DNA from 4 places in the Paenibacillus sp. VTT E-133280 genome. Region 3 is predicted to be linked to each of the others. Evidence: riboswitches for the same ligand, from Rfam matches in the RefSeq annotation. Region 3 holds a riboswitch; each other region holds the start of a gene.
What was found. A riboswitch is a leader RNA that binds a small molecule or an ion and turns the genes downstream of it on or off. The one in region 3 is predicted to bind cyclic di-AMP.

Region 1: another riboswitch for cyclic di-AMP. It lies ahead of CA600_RS23390 (C40 family peptidase); the one in region 3 lies ahead of CA600_RS25625 (hypothetical protein).
Region 2: another riboswitch for cyclic di-AMP. It lies ahead of CA600_RS04520 (APC family permease); the one in region 3 lies ahead of CA600_RS25625 (hypothetical protein).
Region 4: another riboswitch for cyclic di-AMP. It lies ahead of CA600_RS18880 (3D domain-containing protein); the one in region 3 lies ahead of CA600_RS25625 (hypothetical protein).

The regions. Positions count from the first base shown of each region.
Region 1 covers NZ_NFUX01000063.1:22,327-27,242, reverse strand. Annotated here, with positions in the region: gene CA600_RS23400 (GNAT family N-acetyltransferase) at 1-207, opposite strand, end outside; gene CA600_RS23395 (C40 family peptidase) at 410-901, opposite strand; cyclic di-AMP (ydaO/yuaA leader) riboswitch at 907-1,048, opposite strand; gene CA600_RS23390 (C40 family peptidase) at 1,408-1,836, opposite strand; cyclic di-AMP (ydaO/yuaA leader) riboswitch at 1,890-2,027, opposite strand; gene CA600_RS23385 (hypothetical protein) at 2,241-3,071, opposite strand; gene CA600_RS23380 (M1 family metallopeptidase) at 3,083-4,916, opposite strand, start outside.
Region 2 covers NZ_NFUX01000006.1:86,413-91,328, forward strand. Annotated here, with positions in the region: gene CA600_RS04510 (FecCD family ABC transporter permease) at 1-102, opposite strand, end outside; gene CA600_RS04515 (ABC transporter substrate-binding protein) at 321-1,328, opposite strand; gene CA600_RS04520 (APC family permease) at 1,531-3,348, opposite strand; cyclic di-AMP (ydaO/yuaA leader) riboswitch at 3,472-3,627, opposite strand; gene CA600_RS04525 (disulfide oxidoreductase) at 3,824-4,288, opposite strand; gene CA600_RS04530 (DsbA family protein) at 4,285-4,916, opposite strand, start outside.
Region 3 covers NZ_NFUX01000076.1:23,211-28,126, reverse strand. Annotated here, with positions in the region: gene kdpA (potassium-transporting ATPase subunit KdpA) at 1-1,215, opposite strand, end outside; gene kdpF (K(+)-transporting ATPase subunit F) at 1,228-1,305, opposite strand; gene CA600_RS25625 (hypothetical protein) at 1,432-1,848, opposite strand; cyclic di-AMP (ydaO/yuaA leader) riboswitch at 2,039-2,228, opposite strand; cyclic di-AMP (ydaO/yuaA leader) riboswitch at 2,651-2,816, shown strand; gene CA600_RS25620 (hypothetical protein) at 3,390-3,899, shown strand; gene CA600_RS25615 (hypothetical protein) at 3,939-4,391, shown strand; gene CA600_RS31370 (hypothetical protein) at 4,678-4,869, opposite strand; gene CA600_RS25605 (ABC transporter permease) at 4,902-4,916, opposite strand, start outside.
Region 4 covers NZ_NFUX01000044.1:46,156-51,071, forward strand. Annotated here, with positions in the region: gene rsmA (16S rRNA (adenine(1518)-N(6)/adenine(1519)-N(6))-dimethyltransferase RsmA) at 1-595, opposite strand, end outside; gene rnmV (ribonuclease M5) at 592-1,143, opposite strand; gene CA600_RS18880 (3D domain-containing protein) at 1,319-2,482, opposite strand; cyclic di-AMP (ydaO/yuaA leader) riboswitch at 2,764-2,993, opposite strand; gene CA600_RS18885 (TatD family hydrolase) at 3,191-3,961, opposite strand; gene CA600_RS18890 (HD domain-containing protein) at 4,004-4,916, opposite strand, start outside.

The sequences.
Region 1 (4,916 bases), on a different contig from region 3:
ACACAAAATCCCTTGCCCATTTAATATGGAGACATATTGCTCATTACGTAGCTGAGGGTCACCGAACTCGATTCCAAGAGCCTGCATTTGCTCCCATGGCATCCAGCCGTAAATATTATAAGGGGCAGTGTAATCCCAGTTGCAAATCTCTTCCGCGTGACTGGTCTCCATAGGCGCTACATGAAAAGTAACAGAGGAATTTATCATAAGGTTAAGGACCTCCTTTCACGGGGGTTACTTTAAAATATAAGAAAGTATACTAATTATATACAAAAATAGGCTTGGTCGACTCAGAAATTTATGAGATTATTGTTTTACAAATTCTGAGAGGGGTAAATACTAAATAAGACAAAAAACAAGCTCTTCCCCAAGAATCAACATCTTGGAAAAGAGCCTATGTACGATTTACTTATTGAACATCATCATTATCTTCTGTCTCAGAAGCAACAGAATGATAAGCATCCGTGCTCATAATGCGTTTAGCACCGATGTAGCGTTTCACGTAGTAGCTATCACTCAGGGAGCTAATCGTTACACCGCGTGAGGAAGATGCGTGTGCAAACTTGCCTTCACCGACATAAATACCGACATGGGAGACACCCTTGCCACTTGTATTGAAGAATACAAGATCTCCAGATCTTAAATCATCTTGGGAGATAGCAGTACCCATTTGAAACTGGGAACCTGATTGGTGTGGTAGGTTAATACCAATTTTATCAAATACATACATTGTAAATCCGGAGCAATCAAATCCATTTGTGGAGATGCCGCCGGATACGTACTTAGTTCCGATGGTCTTGTCGATCACTTTATCCATTTTGGAATCCGCGAAAGCGCTTCCTGCTCCAATGGTGAAAATAATGGAAAAGCTAAGTACTGCTGCTGCTAGCTTCTTCTTCAAAAGTTTATACCCCTTCCGGATGCCTACGAGGTTAGCTTAAGGGTTCGGTTGAAGGTCCCCTATGACCCCTCTAAAAATGGAGGTCAATTCACCCAAAGTTGGTTCCCCCGTTTTCCTAATAGTCAGGAAACTCGGCTGATACTGTTGATTAGGAATAGCTTGTAATCAATACATGACAAAACCTTTGTAAATAACAACTTAATGATTACAAAAATGTTACTAAAATCTTACTGCAGTTATTGTAACAAACAGAGTGCCGCTTGGCAATCGTTTTTAACATAATCATGCAGAAAAATTCGTTTTTTTAAAGACAAAATGCATATGTAAGCGATAATATTAAACTAATTTTTATATTTATTGAAATTTTTATCAAATAAAAGTGTTTAAAGTCTGTTCTAGAGGTGTAAAGAATATAATGAGGCAAAAGAAAACCTGGATTCGATTAAGTCAATAATCAAACCCAGGTCCTATATAATGTAATTGTGTGGTTTAGTTGTGGCGAAGTATTAATCGTAGGCTACAGCTTGATATGAGGAAGTACTCATTACTCTTTTAGCACCAACGTAGCGATTGGCCCAGTAGGACTGGCTAAGTGAAGTGATGGTTACGCCATATGAAGATGATGATTGTGCGAATTTTCCGTTTCCAACATAAATGCCGACATGGGATACGCCGTTGCCCAATGTGTTAAAGAAAACTAGGTCACCTGAACGCAACTTGCTTTTGGCTACAGGAGTTCCAACATTATATTGAGCTTTTGAAGTACGGGGCAAAGAAAGACCCACCTTCTTGAATACATACGTAGTAAATCCAGAACAGTCAAACCCGGCAGTGCTAGTGCCTCCGGTTTTATAGGCAACTCCAATTGTCTTTGAAATAACACTGTCCATCTTAGAATCTGCAAAGGCACTTCCTCCACCAATAGAGAACGCCATCACAAGTCCTAGCGCCGCAGCGACGCATGCTTTTCTTAAATTCTTCAAAAAAATTGTACCCCTTCCAATGCCTGTGAGGTTAGCTTAAGGATTCGGTAGAAGTTTCCCTATGATCCCTGCAAAGCGAGATCAATTCACCCAAAATATGGTTCCCCCACTTCCTGGTGCCAGGAATTCGGCGTTTTATGCACCAGATAGTGACTTATCGACAAAACTACGATAAATACATGAAGTTATGTAGAAATCGTTTCAAATGATTACAAACTTGTTACCAATGGAACAGGACTTATTGTAACAAAGTCTTTATGATTTTGCAAATCGACATAATTTTCTATAACGCGAAAGAGTCCCGGCTCCAGATTAAGGAACCGGGACTCTTATATTATGTGCTGTAAGACCTTGAATTATTGTGGGAATGCTTTACTGAGCCATAGATGATATTGTGCTGAGATTCCCCACATTTTGAAGAGTGTAGAAGGCAGGGGTGAGATTTGACGGATAATCAGCGCCGGTAGGCCAGGGCAGAAGAGACCCGTTAGTCCGCATATTAGCAAAAGGACCAGACCTGCTGCACCAAGTAGGATTGAAATGCCTATTGCTGGAATCAGCGACTTCAAGCAAATGAATAGGGAGGAGAACATCCCCGTGCCGCTGGTATAACCAAACTGCATATATAGAAGGAACAGGCGTACGATAAAGATGTATATAAGCCATGCCAATACGTATGGAATTAGATGAAGTAACAAAGAGTAGTTCAGAAATGAGGACAAGAATAGCCCGTACATTTTTGGAGCGAGCCAGTATAACGGAAGTAGTGCGAGCACCCATTCGATTAGACTGAAGATAAACACAGGAAATCCATAAAGCTTCATACCGGGAAAAAAGAACAGGCCACGCTCTCCTTTTCGCTCCTGATGGAGTTCATGCAGTAATCCTGACCTTATGAAGGGGGAGAGCAGAAGTCGAAAGACAACAAGTCCTAGGAACATCCATAACCAAGTACGTATCGCAGGATCTGTGTTCAAGCTGAACTGTCCTTCGACATAATAGAGTAGTCTGCCCATTCCGCTGCCTCCAGCGTCTTTATCTGGATAGCGCAGCAGAATAGGAACGATAGCAGACCGGATGAAGCCGTACATAAAGTAGCCCCAGAGCAGTCGGTAGATGAAGAGCAGAATCAGAATATAAAATTGCTCCTTCATGCTTTGCCAGCCGCGGGTTATCGATGTTCTCACAATCATTCACCTCACCAGACAAGAGTTCCGAGCACGGTTTCAACTAGTTTAGTTACACTTAATGTCCAGCGGGAGAGTGTTTTGGGCTCTATTTCCGCCAGTCTGAAGTTGTTCAGATGTTTGCTTTCTAAAAGAACGGTATGCTCAGGATCAACCTCAGCAGAGAGGAGAAGCTTATCGCTTAACAATTGGAATGTAGTCTCTGCCCCTTCACCGCTCCAGACCCGCTCTGTCGCAGAGCCATCGTCGAATGTGAATTTAATGGGAACGTCAACATAATGGCTCCCTTTGTTTGTAATCTTTACTATGGATTCATAGCTCTGAGCATCGCTGTTGCCATTCTTTTTAATCGTAATCGTATCTACTGAGAAATCAGGAGCACCACCACCATAAATATAATCTTCGAAATAAGGCTGCCATGATTTTTTGGTTATCTTCTCAACGACTTTTTGAAAATCAGATGTAGTGGGGTGCTGGAAACGGAATTTACGTGCGTAAGTGGACATGATGCTGTTCATTGCTTTAGTGCCTACTTGGCGTTCAATATCCTTGAGTACTAGCTTTCCGCGAATATACACATTCCGGCTATAGGATTCTGCCCCGGCGTATTTCCATGTCTCTAAATTTAGCGGCTCTGATTTGGTCACCAGGCTGGACTGAAGAGGGAGATTCGTTTTGATGCCATATTCTTGCTCCATGAGTCTGTCTTCAGCATAAGAAGTAAAGCTTTCGTCTAACCAAGCCTCCTCGAATTCATTGCTGGCAACCATACCGTAGAAGTATTGATGGCCAATCTCATGAACGACGGTTCTTTCAAGTGAGGTGTCAGGAGAAGAGTCTGTCGCTCCAAACGCTGTAACGAGTGTTGGATACTCCATTCCTCCAGCTCCATTGCCCTCCTTAGGCGGAACGACAATAGATAGCGTCGAGTAGGGATAAGGACCATACCATTTGCTGAAGTAGGTCAGAGCAGCCTTAGCGGCCTGAAGGTATCGTTCCTTTAAGTCTTTGTGTAATGGATCGAGATACACCTTAATCCGTACACCAGGCACTTCTGGCGTAGAGAAGGCTTCTTCGGCTACTGTAAAATCAGGAGATGCCGCCCAAGCAAAGTCATGGACATCGTCAGCGTAGAACTGATATATTTTTTGATCTTGCTTTAGCTTGGCACTCTTCACAGGAAATCCGGTCGCAGCTACCGTGTAGTCGGAAGGAACCGCAATCGTTACATTAAAGATGCCAAAATCGCTGTAAAACTCAGAGGTGCCGTGATACTGATGCAAATCCCAGCCTTCCTCCTTAACTCCACGTGTGCCCATAGGCTCGTATACACTAAGTTTAGGGAACCATTGCCCAGCCATCACGAAATTGCCTGATGCGCCCATACGGGCAAATATTTTGGGGAGCTGGACCTCGTACCGGAGTTTAAGCGTGACACTTTCTCCACCATTAACCGGCTGTGGGAGATGTACCTTTAGGAGTGTCTTATCGTTGACGTTACCATCATCGGGCTGTACAAATTGCACTCTTTGCATTAGAGAAGTTCCTTCTGTTGTGCGCAAATCGGTTAAAGTCATATTTCCGAAGCCGTTCTCTGGCATGGTGTCACTTCGGAGCGTTCCTCCGGACTCCTTCATAAAGGTAGTATCTGGTGAAGAAAAAGCATTAGGATACATATGAAAATATAGATCACTTACCGGTTTTACACCGGGGTGTGTCCAGGTTACCGTCTCAGAAGCAATTAAGGTTTCTGTATCAGGAACAAGCTGAACATCGATGTGATACTCGACAACTCGTTGACTTAATGCCTCTTCTGCTGGAACGGGGGCGCTATCAGGCAGTGTC
Region 2 (4,916 bases), on a different contig from region 3:
AAGTCCAAAAATCAGAATACCTATTGCAGCTGCCGGACGGGTATGTAGAGCTTTTTGTGTATCATTTTTATTGCGATGTGCGAAATCTGAGGGTGAAACCATGAGTCGTCTCCTTAATCGATAGTTACAATAGTCTATATGATAACAACAATCATTCTCATTATCGCAAAAAAATTAATGTTGTACAATTGCAGGAGCCATTTTCCCGTAATATGGGCGTAGTTTATAAAAAAATGGTGCAGATCTTTGTATCTAAGATACTGATCTGCACGCCCTTCCCCACCCAAATGAGCAGTCTCATTCATGGTGAATTACAACTTTTATTTCACAAGACTTGTTAACACATCGTCAATGATTTTGCCACCAGCGTTCGCACCACTGTATAGCCAACTGCTTGTTGAGCTCATTTCATGCACATTACCAGCTTTTACAGCCGGGATGCCTTTCCAAATGGCACTGTCCAGAATCTCCGAACCCTCAGTCTTATCACTATTTACAAGGATAATATGATCTGCAGTCAGCTCAGAAAGCTTCTCCAGCGAAATTGGATTCCAAGTAGCTCTTGTACCCACAGGAATTTCTGTTACTAAGTTAGGTAGCTTTACACCAAGGTCTGTATATAATACAGCACCACTGCTGCGAGTTTCGTCTACAATATAGAAGTTTTTTTGTACCAGCCATAAAATCGCCACGGACTCTTCTCCAATAGCTCCTTTAAGCTTTTCTTTCGCAGCCGCCGCTTTGTCTTCATAATCTTTAATGGCTTTCTCTGCTTCAGGGGTTTTGTTCAGAATTTCACCAATCTTGAGTAGCGATTTACGCCAATCTTGATTTAGCTTATCCCCGATCACATAAGTCGGTGCAATCTTATTCAATTGGTCGTAGATACCATTCTGTACGGAAGACTCCGATGGGATAAGAATCAGATCCGGAGCGAAGCTGGTTACTGCCTCCAATGGAAGATCGTAGCTAATGGTAGGGACATCTTTCAATTCAGCAGCCAGATAATCCTGAACGCCATTTGGCACAGACCATTGGGCTACTGGAGTCACACCCAGCGTTACCAAAGAATCTTCCAAATAAGAACCCAGAACACGCCCAGGATTAGCAGGGATCGTTACTTCATGCCCCATCGCATCCGTTAACGTTTTTGGTGCTGCCGGTGCTTCTGTAGCTTCTGCAGTAGGCGCTGTTGTAGGCTCCGTTCCTGCATTGGATGAACTTTCAGCATTATTATTACCGCAAGCGGATAGGAATAGCGTCATCACTATTAGTCCGATCATCGTCAATTTCATGCTTCCAAATCTTTTTCTGTTTAACGAAAACATTAAATACCCTCCTAATATATACCTGCTTTGATATTCAAAGGTGTTGTTTACCTCTGTCTCACTTTTAAATGATATTGATTCTCATTCTCTGTGTCAACCTATAAATTTAAAATTTTGTTGATTTGCAGCATTTTCCTTCAAGAAAAATACAAAAGAGACTATATTCCGAACGTTCCGGATATAGCCTCTCCTTAATAATCCATTATTTATTCAAATGATAGGGGACAGTCGCAACTACAACATCTTTTGAATTCATTAGATACGAACGGATTAAAAAGCTGGTCTGATTATGAAGTACAGCTTGCCACCAATGCTTAGTAATAAACTGCGGAATCAGAATCGTAATATGATCCGTCGCTGCGGTCTTCCACTCCACGGTATCAATAAATTTCACTAACGGACGAATAATACTGCGATATCTGGAACGAAGTACAATCAGGCGTACACCCGGATTCCATTCCTCCCACCGTTGCTCCATCTTTTGAATGTCCTCTTCATCAAAGCCAACATACACGGCTACAACATTATCTGTTAGAGACTTGGCATAGCTGATGGAATGCAGTACAGCACGTGTTACACCAGCAACAGGGACAACAACCGTACTTCCTTTAATTAAAGGTTTATCCGTAGCCGGACATATACGAAGCTGATCTGCAGTGTTCAAATAGTGCTTGTGAATGCGGTGGAACACAAACATTACAGCAGGTAAGAAAATGAACGCCATCCATACGCTTGAGAACTTAGTAATGATAAAAATAAGCGTAATTGTCAATGTAGTCAGCATACCGATGGTATTTACAACAAATCTTTTTTTCCATCCCGCTGGTTTGGTTTTAAACCAATGAACCATCATTCCAAGCTGGGACAATGTGAACGGAATGAAGACACCTACCGCATAAAGAGGAATCAAGCTTTCTGTATTTCCGTGAAATGCAGCTACAAGTACAGCAGACAGAACACCTAGAAAAATAATACCATTTGAGAAACCTAGACGGTCACCACGAACCATAAAAGCATGTGGCATATATTTATCTTTTGCAAACATAAAGGCGAGCAGCGGGAACGCTGAGTAAGCTGTATTAGCTGCTAAGAATAAAATGACTGCTGTAATCCCTTGAATGAAAAAGTATAAAGTTCCGCGACCAAAGGTCGATTCAGCGATCTGAGAAACAACCGTTGCCTTTTCATCAGGCACTATACCGTACCAATAGGCCAGTAATGTGATACCTGTAAACATAAATCCAAGTATAACCCCCATGACCATTAAGGTCTTGGCTGCATTCTTTTCAGCCGGTGCTTTAAAGTTTGGAATGGCATTAGATACAGCCTCTACACCCGTAAGTGCCGAACAGCCAGAACTGAAGGCTTTTAATAGTAGAAACAAACTAACATTGGAGACGGCGCTGCCTATTTCAGGGACATTCGCATGTACGCCACCTGCTGCATATTTAATAACACCGGAGATAATCAAGACTACAATCGACACCACAAACAAATACACTGGGATTGCGATAAATGAAGCCGATTCTGTAACTCCGCGAAGATTAATCAATGTTAGAAGAATAATTACGGATACTGCAATAAGAACCGTGTGATTATGAAGAATTGGAAACGCTGATGTGATCGCATCTGTCCCTGCCGAGGCACTAACAGCTACGGTCAGGATGTAATCCACTAACAAAGACCCTCCTGCTAAGAGCCCTGTCGGAACACCAAGATTACTCTTGGCAACGATGTAAGCTCCGCCTCCCTGAGGATAAGCGTAAATCGTCTGCCGATAGGATAAAATCAGGATGGCCAGCAGGCCCAATACGGCTAATGCAATTGGCAAGGAATACCAGATGGCAGTAAACCCCGCAGCCACCAGTACAATCAGAATTTGTTCCGTTCCGTAGGCTACAGACGAGAGCGCATCAGAAGACAGGACAGCCAGTGCTTTAACCTTGGATAACTTTTCATGATCGAGTTCGTTCGACTTCATCGGACGCCCGATCAATAGTCGTTTTACCTTGCTTACCATGGTGGATACAGTTCCTTTCTTTGGGAGCTGAAACGGAATTTCCGCGCGCTGTTTTCATTGGTGGATTTCATAAATGCAGACACAAAAAATAGCATACGGAAATGATCCGCATGCTATGCATGGTCATTATCCCACCTTGCTTACGAGGTTAGCTGGCGGATTCGGGCTGTGGTTTAGCCCTACGGTTAAGTCTAATCGACCCTTCCGATTCACCCCATTGGCATAAATGCCAAGTTTGGTTCCCCCGTTTTTCCTAAGAAAATTCAGCGCATATTCAACTTCTCACAAGGTCTAATATTAGTCTACAAAGTGTATGCAGTAAAGCGTTGAAAAAAATGAAAAAAGAATGAAAAAACATCCAAAAAGCGCAAATACAGCGTCTAATTGGATGCTCTCTTTCATTCTCTTCAATTATCCCTCTGGGTCGTGTTTTTAGTCACTTTTCACATTTTTTCGTTCCTTCAAAGTTGAAAAATCAAAATCCTAAACTTTCTTCTGTTTCTAATTCCATCACTTCTTCTTCCTTGCGTCCGTACCAAAGTAAAATACTTATTAAAGCAAACGCGATTAAAGCAAGAAAAGGAATCGTAATGAATCCGAAATAGTTCAAGTAATCCTTATTACAAGGAACACCAATTGTACAAGGAAGCACTTTACTTAACGCAGGAATCTTCTGCTCCGCATAATGATAAATCGAGATACTGCCACCAATCAAGCTTAATGGAAGTACATATGGGATAATCCTTTTATCTCCTCGAAACGTCGCAATTCCCAAGAGGAATAACTGAGGATACATAAAAATTCGCTGGAACCAGCAAAGCTTACAAGGTTCATATTTCAATACTTCGCTCAAATACAAGCTACCAGCTACAGCAACTAAAGAGACGAACCAGGCCAGATACAGGCAGTTACGCTTGCAAAAAGATAGGAACTTTGTCACTTTGCCTCCACAGCTTTTGCGGCGTCGTTAATTTCAGTTGAAATCGCTTCAACGTTAAAAGGATCCGCAATCATTACTCCATTGATGTAAAGGGATGGTGTAGTCGTCACCCCAGCTTCACTAGCTAACTGCATACCCTTATTCAGCTCATCTGCATACGTACGATCCTTAATATCTTTACGAAGCAGTTCGTAATCGATAGCTAACTTCTCTTTCTCCGCAAGGCTTACTAAGAAATCTTCAGTCGCCCATTCTTCACTTTCATCACCTTGCTGAGCATATACAGCATCATAGAACTTCCAGAACTCATCATTATTCTGATGATAAACAGATAATGCAGCAAGTGAGGCCGTTTCAGAGTCTGGACCAACGAAAGCCATATTTACAAAGTAGAGCGCTGCTTTTCCCTCGTTGACAAAATCTTGAACAATTTTCGGTTTAACTGAAGTTGCAAATTGGGAACACGCTGGACATTTTAAGTCTCCAAATTCAACAATTTTAACAGGTGCATCCTCTTTACCAACTCTAGGTAGCTCACTGTAATTGAATGCTACTGGTTCTCCCGAAGTGGCATTTTTTGTGGCATCTTTCGAAGCTAACATAAACAATCCAACAAAAATAATGACTA
Region 3 (4,916 bases):
TCCGAGAAACTCCGGTGTTCTACCAACCATCAATCCACATAGGAAGACTCCCATGATGGCATACATCAGCATATTAATTAGTCCGACACCTTTCCCACCGAAAACATTGTTGAGCATCATCAGTGCAAGAGGCGTAATGCCTCCCAGTGGCGTCAGCGTATCATGCATATTGTTAACACTACCTGTTGTAGCTGCGGTTGTTACTGAAGTAAACAAGGAAGACTGCGGTATGCCAAAGCGTACCTCTTTCCCTTCCATACTACCTTGTGAAGATTCAATTCCCAGTGCATTGATCGCAGGGTTGCCCTTTGATTCTGCATAAAAGTTCAGGCTTAATAGCAGTACGAACAAGGTCATCATCGCAGTAAAAATCACCCAGCCCTGACGTTTGTTCTTCGCAAACAATCCGTACATATAAGGTAGCGAAGCCGGCAGCATCCACATGGAGAGAATCTCCAGAACATTCGTAAGTGGATTAGGGTTCTCAAAAGGATGTGAGGAATTAGCCCCGAAGAAGCCGCCCCCATTCGTGCCCAAATGTTTGATCGATTCCAAAGAAGCGACTGGCCCGATAGCAATTTGTTGGGTTTGCCCTTCCAGAGTAGTGACCTCAAGCGAAGGCTTTAGCGTTTGCGGCACATGCAAGCCTACCAGCACCAATGAAACTAACAAAGCTAGTGGAATGAACACACGAATATGTGCTTTGACGAAATCCTCGAAGAAGTTCCCGACTGATTTCTGGCCTGTGATCCCTCTGACAAAAGCAACCGCAACAGAAAATCCGCTCGCTGCAGAAGTGAACATCATCATCGTGATGACAGCCATTTGTGAAAAATACGAAAGCCCCGTCTCCCCGCTATAATGCTGCAGGTTCGTATTGGTCATAAAGCTGATCACCGTATTGAATGAAAGCGTCTGTTCCATATCTGCAATTCCATTCGGATTTAGCGGCAGTCCCCGCTGTAATCTAAGAAAAATATAACTGAAAGTTACCAGTACGATATTCGTTAAAACAAAGGTGAGCGCATATTTCTTCCAGGACATTCCGTCCTTTTTTTTCAGGCCGATCAGCTTAAAAATCCCTTTTTCTATACCTCCAAACCAGCGATCCGTACGGTTCGGTTCATTAGAAAATACATAATATAAATACGTGCCCATCGGCTTAACCAGCAAGATGAGAATTACGATTACAAGAGCGATTTGCAAAATGCCCATGAATGCCCCTCCTTAAAATTTCTCCGGATGAATCAATGCGTAAACCAGATATACAAACAGTAATAGGGTAACAGCGATTACTAGAATCACAGCTTATCCCTCCCTGTATCCTCAACTACACCTGCGCACCAGCGCATAAATCCATAAAACAACCCGTAAATCACAGCTAGCGTAGCCACCATATACAGATCCATCATATTTCCCGCACTCCTTCTTTTATCCTTGATGAGGTGATCTGTCGACCAGAAAATCAGCATCACCACTGTGGGAATAGATTACATAACTTGCGCCAAGTCTTTTATAGACCAATCTAGGATTTATTGAGCTTGTGATTACAAAAATCGGCTGTGTCGTCCAAGTCCGGCACATCTGAATATAGCGGCAGCATAACGTAAAGCTGCTCTCGAACAGATATACCCGGCCTACCGGGAACGGCGGGCGAAACCAAGTATTCTGATGGCGGGTATCTACTAGAACAACTTGCTCAATCCCCATCTCTTCAAGTAGGGACTTCTCAGGCAAGTTGTTGGTCAATCCGGCCATCTTAATGCCTCTGAATTTTAGAAGCTTAATAAAATGTTCTCCTGCCTTCGTTGGCGCACATACCAGTACATATTCATTCTGATCTGTCATCTCTTATTCTCCTCAAATGCTTTGCTTGTAAGATCAGAGCTTGATCACCCTGGTCTTGAAAGAAAAGCTACCGCTAATGATGAATATAACGACCTCTTCGTGAGGTTTTCCATAAATGCTTTGCTTAAAAAAGCACAGCAAAAAGCCACAAAGGATTCTCCTCTGTGGCTCGCTAGCGGTCACATTGCACTCATCCTCTCTCCATACGCTTACGAGGTTAGCTGTCGGATTCGGACGGTGAGAGTCGCCCTACCTGTATAGATGCGAGCACACTCGCATCCTCTACAGGATTCACCCCATAACCGGCTTCCGACTCTCACATCGTCTGCCGATTGTTGGTTCCCCCGCTTTCCTTAACGGAAATTAAGCGGATCAAATATTCGATTGTTGTGTTGAAACAGGAGTAATCATACCCTTATGCAGGAAGTATTGTAAAACCTGATTGATGCCAAAATAATGCAAATTAAAAACTATTTTCGTATTGGATAGCGCTTACTTGATATCCAATCTCTCTATATCTCTTGTTTACTCGAATTTGAATCGATTAGCGAAATACGGGCATACCACGTGATTTTATTCACCACAATTGGAGGAATCCCCAAAAATCGCCTTTATAGGAAAGGAAACAAGAAAGCGAGATTAAGCGAGGAAGAAGCCCGATAACGCGCAATAAATACCTATTTGGATCCTTTTTTCGTCGTAGTCGGCAGGATATGGATAAAATTGCGCTCAAAAGAACACTTTCTGTTTTTACAGAAACACCTTGAAAAGAGTATGATTCGGGTTGAATCTATTTCACGAAATACATTCAACGCTGAGTTCCTGCTTTTGCAGGGAACGGGGGAACCATCAGGCCACATGGCCTACTTGGGGTGAATCCGAAGGAGACTGTTCAAGTCTCACATAGGTAGGGCGACTCTCACCGTCCGAATCCGGCAGCTAACCTCGTAAGCGTAAAGAGAGAGACCCTTGATCCGCCACGCTTTGGCACAGGTGTGTATATACCTGTATTCCAAAACCGCAGCAGAGGTCCTCCTCTTGCTGCGGTTTTTGCGTTACCTGATTCTATAGGGTAATAGCATGCTGGACGGGGTGAAAGGAATGAAACACTATTATTGGGGAACTCAGTAAGGGCTACTTGAGCCAAAAAGTCTAAATTATGTTTACTTTGGAGTTCACTTCGCCATTTCAACAGCCTATCTACCTGTGAATACTGTTTGGATCGAACGATTATATACGAAATATATAAAAACATCCGAGAAAAGCAACAGCTGAGGATTGGTCAGCACACCAACGTTTTCCGTGTCTCACCGCTTTTAAGGAACCGTGAAAAGATGTTGAAGTCGGTTGGTACGCAATGAGATCCCGCAACAACCTTCCCTTACATTTATCCGTTATACGCAAACAGAGATTCTTACTATGGCTGGAGCATGCCGCAGTCTGTGAGTATGAAGCTGAAATGCTCGCCTGTATAGAGAAGGCTAACGTAATTCACCATGTAGATCTAAAGCTTTTGGAAACCTAAGGAGGAGAAAACCGTCATGGACCAGCGAAGACTATCTCGCATAGAAGTATTTGTCTTTGATTCACCTGAGCCTATTCACTATGGAATGGAGGCTCATCAAGGCAGCCGGTATGGCATCCTGAAACTTACCTGTAAAGGAGGTAGCAGCTGGGGGGCATGTCTTATCTCTGCCAATACCCAAACCTTCGACCTTATTAAATGGAGTTCTTTTCTCAGAATGATATACCATTGCCGGCTTGAGGAAGCGATAGATAAAGTACGTACCCATGGTTCAGAGTGGGATCAGACTCAGTTTGAGCTAGTGCAAGGTGCTTTACAGGATTTAAAAGCCAAGCTGCAGGGTAAATCCTTGGCAGGGCACATTGAGCAAGGTCGTCTGTACAGAGCTGTTGCTGGTGGGAGAGATTCCAGAGGAGGGCGGCTATATTATAAACCATCCAGTGTTGCGCTTCAAAAACATAGTTATCCAGAACCTGATACCGCCGAGCTTATCAACAAATCCATTTCTTACTTTTCTATATTATAGGTTCATCCCATAACCCATTCTGAAAGGATCGTGTTTATCATGCCTGACCCCTTACCTGCTGAATCACCCCGTAGAGCTATATTTGCAGAGTGTGTTCAAAAGTGTACGAATGATATCTATGCGCTCAGTTCTATGTTGTTACAACAATCAGCAGAAGCCGAGAAGGTTACTATCCGTACTTTTAAAGAGCTTCATAAACTATTCCGTCAAAAAAGCTTCGACAGCCAGCTATTCTCTATCGAAGCTTACCGCTCTTGTATCCGACAATGCGCTGATTATTACACGCGCCGGTCTCTCCTATCTGCCAAGGCATTGCCTTGGGAGGAACAGCTTGTAAAAACGATGTGGTATGGCCTAAAGCTATCTTTACCTCAAATAAGCATTATCCTGCAAAAGAGTGTTCCTGTACTAAAAGCGCAGCTTAGACATGTGCGGGAGCAACTGACTGTTCAAGAGGATTTACTGCCTAGTGGTAATCTATCCGTTGTGTAGCCCTAATGGGAAAAGACATTTGGTAAGTTTGCGAACTTCATGGACCTTATTGGATCAAAAACACCAACTAACCCCCCATCCATATCGAACAGCTGCACTGGAGTCCGCAACTATCTTCCAAAGGCGGTTTACTCGCAAATAACGCCTGCTGAGTCCGGATGAAGCTAAGATTAGATCTACTCCTTCATAATGAATATCAACAAAGGAGAAGCAGCGGCTACATAACTTTTACGATATGTATACAAAAAAGCCACGGCATCTGCCGCGGCTTCCTTATTTCCTACTATTACGCTTTGCTCTTACGCGCCTTACCGTACATCCACAATCCTGCAACCATCCCTACCATGGCGATACCAGTTAATACACCTTGAGTGAAATCCATTAAAATGGATCCATCTGTCGGGAGCATTCTACTAACCATAGCTAGAGATACCGAACTCATTAAAAGCATCATATTATTTTGTTCACTTTTAGTCATGATTACCACTCCTTAAAAGTTATTTAAGCCACTTAGATCTTGTAAGC
Region 4 (4,916 bases), on a different contig from region 3:
GAATGAACACCGTACGCGGCACAATGCAGACGAGCTCAGGCTCGCTGTAGTACTGCACGGCAATGCTAAGGCTCCCATATTCCTTTCCTCCCGGAGAAGCAGCCATACGCTCCGCAACCTCTTTCTGAATCATTACAACGATGTTATCAAGTGGAAGCTTCTCTTCGAGCAGCTTCATCAGAATCGGAGTAGTCACATAATACGGCAGATTGGCAACTACGCTTACCTTGTTCACGGATGCAAAATCTTCTTTGAACAACTCCTGCAGATTTACATTCAGAACATCATCATTACGAACCTTAACATGCGGATAAGGGGAAAGTACGTCTCTTAAAATAGGAATCAATCTACGGTCGATCTCCACAGCGGTTACCGCTCCAGATGTTAGCGCCAAACGTTCTGTCAGCGCCCCAATGCCGGGACCGATCTCCAATGCCCCAGAGCCGCTATCTAGCCCGGCAGCGTCTACAATCTTGTCCAATATATTTTGATCAATCAAAAAATTCTGTCCTAAGCTCTTCTTGAACTTGAATCCATAACGTTGAATAATTTCTTTCGTCCGTTTTGGAGTTGAAATTTCCTCTCTACCACTCATGAAGTAATGCCCCCCTGATCAATTTGGGCGAGAGCTCCGGCAAATTCCTCCCGCGTAATTCCAAACATCGCCAGCCGCTTGTACAGCTGCTTGCCATTACAATATCCGATTCCAAGCAAATTACCAAGTGCCATACGTCTTTCAGCTGCCCGAGGGTGTACAAGCATTCCAGCGGCCATTAGATCATCAAGTCCGATTAAAGCAGGTGCTCCTTCAAAAGAGGTATGTACATTCCGCAGCGCATGACGAATCGCCTCTGGAGAAGCGTTCTCCACACCGATATCTCCTTTGCGGGTTGCGTCCTTCTCCGGAATGAAGGCATGCTTGCAGCCCGGCACCTTTGCAGACACAATCTTGCGGATTCGTTCACCGGCGTGATCCGGGTCCGTAAGAATAATCACCCCTCTACGCTCCATAGCAAGCGCGATCTTCGCAATTACGGTCCGGTCTACAGCCGAGCCCCCTGTTTCGATCGTATCTGCTTCTACAGCGCGTTTAACAGCGACGGTATCACTCTTACCTTCGACGACAATTAGTTCCTTAATCATATCTCTGACTCCTTCCAAAAAAAGCAAAAAAGAAGAGGTTTCGCTCCTCTTCTTTTGGTTAAAGAATGTATAAGTGATGAGCGGTTGCTCTGCGATCAACGAAATGATCATCTGGCGTTCCTTAACGGTTATCATCACTATAGCTTATCAAAGAATAATTTGCAAAAGCTTCAGCCTAGTTTAACTCCGGCTTCACAGGTCCAATCACATAAACGGTTCGTGATTTACGACCGAAATTACGAACATGGCTCAGTGAATCGTAGTAGACATCTACTTTATTGCCCTTAATGGCACCGCCAGTATCTTCTGCTCGGCGGAATCCAAGTCCCTCGATATATACCCACCAGCCAATAGGAATTACATTCGGATCTACAGCAATTGTGCGACCTTCCGTTACGCGTGTTCCGGAAGCCGTTTTGGTACCTATACCTGCCTCTTCTGACGAATAAGCTGTCATGGAGACATTCTTAATCATCTTCTTGTACTCAAAGTCTACGCCAGCCTTGCTTGTGACGTTATTAGTCTTGGCGCTAACTTTAGCCGTTTTTGAAGTGGTGTTTGATTTGGAAGTTGTTGTAGTCTTAGCTACAGCCGGCTTAGGAAGTGCTTTGGTACCAACGGCAATAATCTTATCTTTCGTTACCGTTTGTACTTCCTTACCAATCATGCGCATAGAGGCCAGTTCTCCGTCTTGGTAGATCTTTTCAATATGCTGAATCATGACGCCTGGTTTGCCTGCCTGTGCCACTCTAACTGTTCCCACAGTAAGGGAGGGGTCTGCTGTCTTGATGACTCTGAAGGGTAAGTCAGTTGTTCGCTGTACGGTCTGTTTGTTGATGCGAACAATCTTAACCTCCATGTTTGCAGAAATGGTGGTGTCTAACGAAGGGAAAATCTTATCATGACCTTCTAGGGTAATGCCCATTTTCTCAATTGCTTTACCAATTGTATCCTCGGTCGTATATAACGTTTTTGTTGCTCCATCCGCAGTAAGACTAATTTTCTGCGCACGATTGATAACGACACGGTCACCGTCTTTTATTTCATCACTCAGACCTAAAGATAGTTCATCATGCGGCTGTAGCGAAATTTGCTCTTTCTCCAACACATCACCAAGAAGCGCTTCCCGCGTTTCAAGCGTCTGTGTTTGCCCGTCTATTACTAAAAATAATTGTTTGTTACTTTGACCGTGTACGTACAGCAGAATAAGTAACGCGATAGCGACTGAAATCACGCCTGCAAGTAAAAGCACGCGAGTATTTACTTGCTCCCACCGTAATGCGAAAGACCTGCTGGATGACTGCGAATCATGGGATACTTCTGGTTGGAATACGCCCATTCTCTCCATCCTCCTTACATAGCCCCGTCGTCAATTGTATATCATGAGGACTGAATTCCTTTGACGAAACTATTTGAGATTGTCACAGGACACGCACGTAATAACTTAGCGTCTCCTGCTCATGGATCGCCTGCTCGGCACAGCTACTCCCACCCCTGTTATATAACAGTATGTGGGTAACATTCTATTTATTCAAAAATAAAAAAGCCTAAAAAGAGTTCAACTGAGGACTCTTTCGTGGCTTCTCCAATATCAGAATAGAGAATGCTTGTGCACGAGGTTGCCTCTCTTACTTGCGCTTACGGGGTTAGCTGTCGGGTTCGGACGAAAGAGAGACGCCCTATTTCAGGTCACCCGCTCATGGCGGTTGCCCTTAAATTCACCCCAAAGACCACGTGAAGAAATCAAATACTGTCCTACGGCACGTCTAAACCGTATTTTAAATACAGGCATGCGGCAGGTCAATATTGGTTCCCCCGTTCTCCATACGGAGACTCAGCGAGACGATCCATGAATATATGGCTGTCACTGTAACACAGCTCACATCACTGAAAAGATGATATCCTGTTTTGATGCATGTTGTAAAGGACGATTCAACCACGTTTAAGCAAAAATATGGTTAAAATATTGTAATATTCAGCTGTTTTTATATTAAAAAAGTTTAATATATCGGCCATTCTCTATTTTTCGCCTGTTTTTCTCCCGTTTTCACTCAATCCCAAATCGTTCCAGTGCGTTCGCATACGTTATTTTAGCCAATTCTTCCCATGTTAACCCTTTAATTTCAGCTGCTGCCTCTGCTACCAGCTTCACATGAGCGCTCTCATTTCGCTTTCCGCGGAAGGGGTGCGGAGTCAAATATGGAGCATCGGTTTCGATCAATAATCGGTCTAGAGGGGTCTGCGCAAGTACTTCTTTTGGCACTCTTGCATTTTTGAACGTAATAGGTCCTCCAAAGGATAAATGAAAACCAAGATTCAAGCACATCTTAGCCGTTTCCCAGCTTCCAGAGAACGAGTGCATCACGCCTCCAACCTCATTTGCTTTTTCCTCCCGTAAAATCCGTACAACATCCTCATGGGCATCACGATCATGAATACAAATCGGCATATTCAGTTCGCGGGCTAGTCCAATTTGCTTGCGAAAAACTTCATGCTGCACATCCTTGGGAGAAGTATCCCAGTAATAATCCAGTCCGATTTCACCGATCGCCACCACTTTCTTATGACTGCATAGAGAAGCGATCCAATCGAGATCTCCATCTTTCATATCAATCGCATCCTGAGGATGCCAACCCACTGCCGCATAAATATAATCGTAAGATTCCGCCAGCTTCATCGTTGAGGGAATCGTCTCCCGATTAAATCCGATATTAATCATCTTGCTAACTCCTGCTTCTACAGCACGAGCGATAACTTCTTCGCGATCCTCGTCGAATTGAGGCGCATCCAGATGCGTATGTGTGTCAAACAGATACATTTTAACCTTCACTCCTTGTCAAAAATGCTATATTTTTTTGTATTATTTTGCAAAAATCTCTGCGATAGAAGAAGGCAATCGTGTAAGCACTTTTCTCAACTTATCCTGAGGAAAATAAAGATGATATCTGCCACGGTGAATGCCGCTAATAGAACGTACAATATCGGATACCTCTGAAATTTCCCGCAGATGATCATGCCGATCAAGCAGCAGAATTTGTTTATTGTCAAAAGCTTCTCCCGGACGGAACACATCATAGGGCAGATCTGTCGGAAAATCAATCTCCAAATCATATTCTGGGTGAAGACCCGCTGCCGCAAAACTGCTGCGAATTTCAGTAATCATATCTGTATCGAGATTCTCCATCTCAACGTATTTATACAGTTTACGATGAATAAAACGGGTGCACAAGTCGCTTAGTAGCTCATCTTTTTCAAGCGTCCACTGCATAAAAGCCGTCTGTACCAGTGCTTCATCCAGCATTAAATATTGCTTTACTGTCACCTCACCACGGAACAAATCCTCCAGCGGATTAATCATGAAACTAAAATTGTACCCCTCTTGGAAAAGCTCCTTGGCTCTACGGAAAATTTGTCGCAAGATAATCTCTGAGCTACGTGTCACCGGATGAAAATACACTTGCCAGTACATTTGATAACGCGACATTAAATAATCTTCAATGGCATGCATTCCCGATTCTTTTACAACAACTCGACCATTATAAGGACGCAGCATTCTTAAAATCCGATCAATGTCGATCGTTCCATAGTTTACACCTGTATAGTACGCATCACGCAGCAAATAATCCATGCGATCAGCATCTAGCGGACTTGAAACCAGATTTACAACAATTTCATGCTCATAAGTTTTAGCGATTACTGAGGCTACTTTACGAGGAAAATCCTCCTCCACATCACGCAAGATCTCAGTAATCTCTGTGTCCTCCAGAATAATT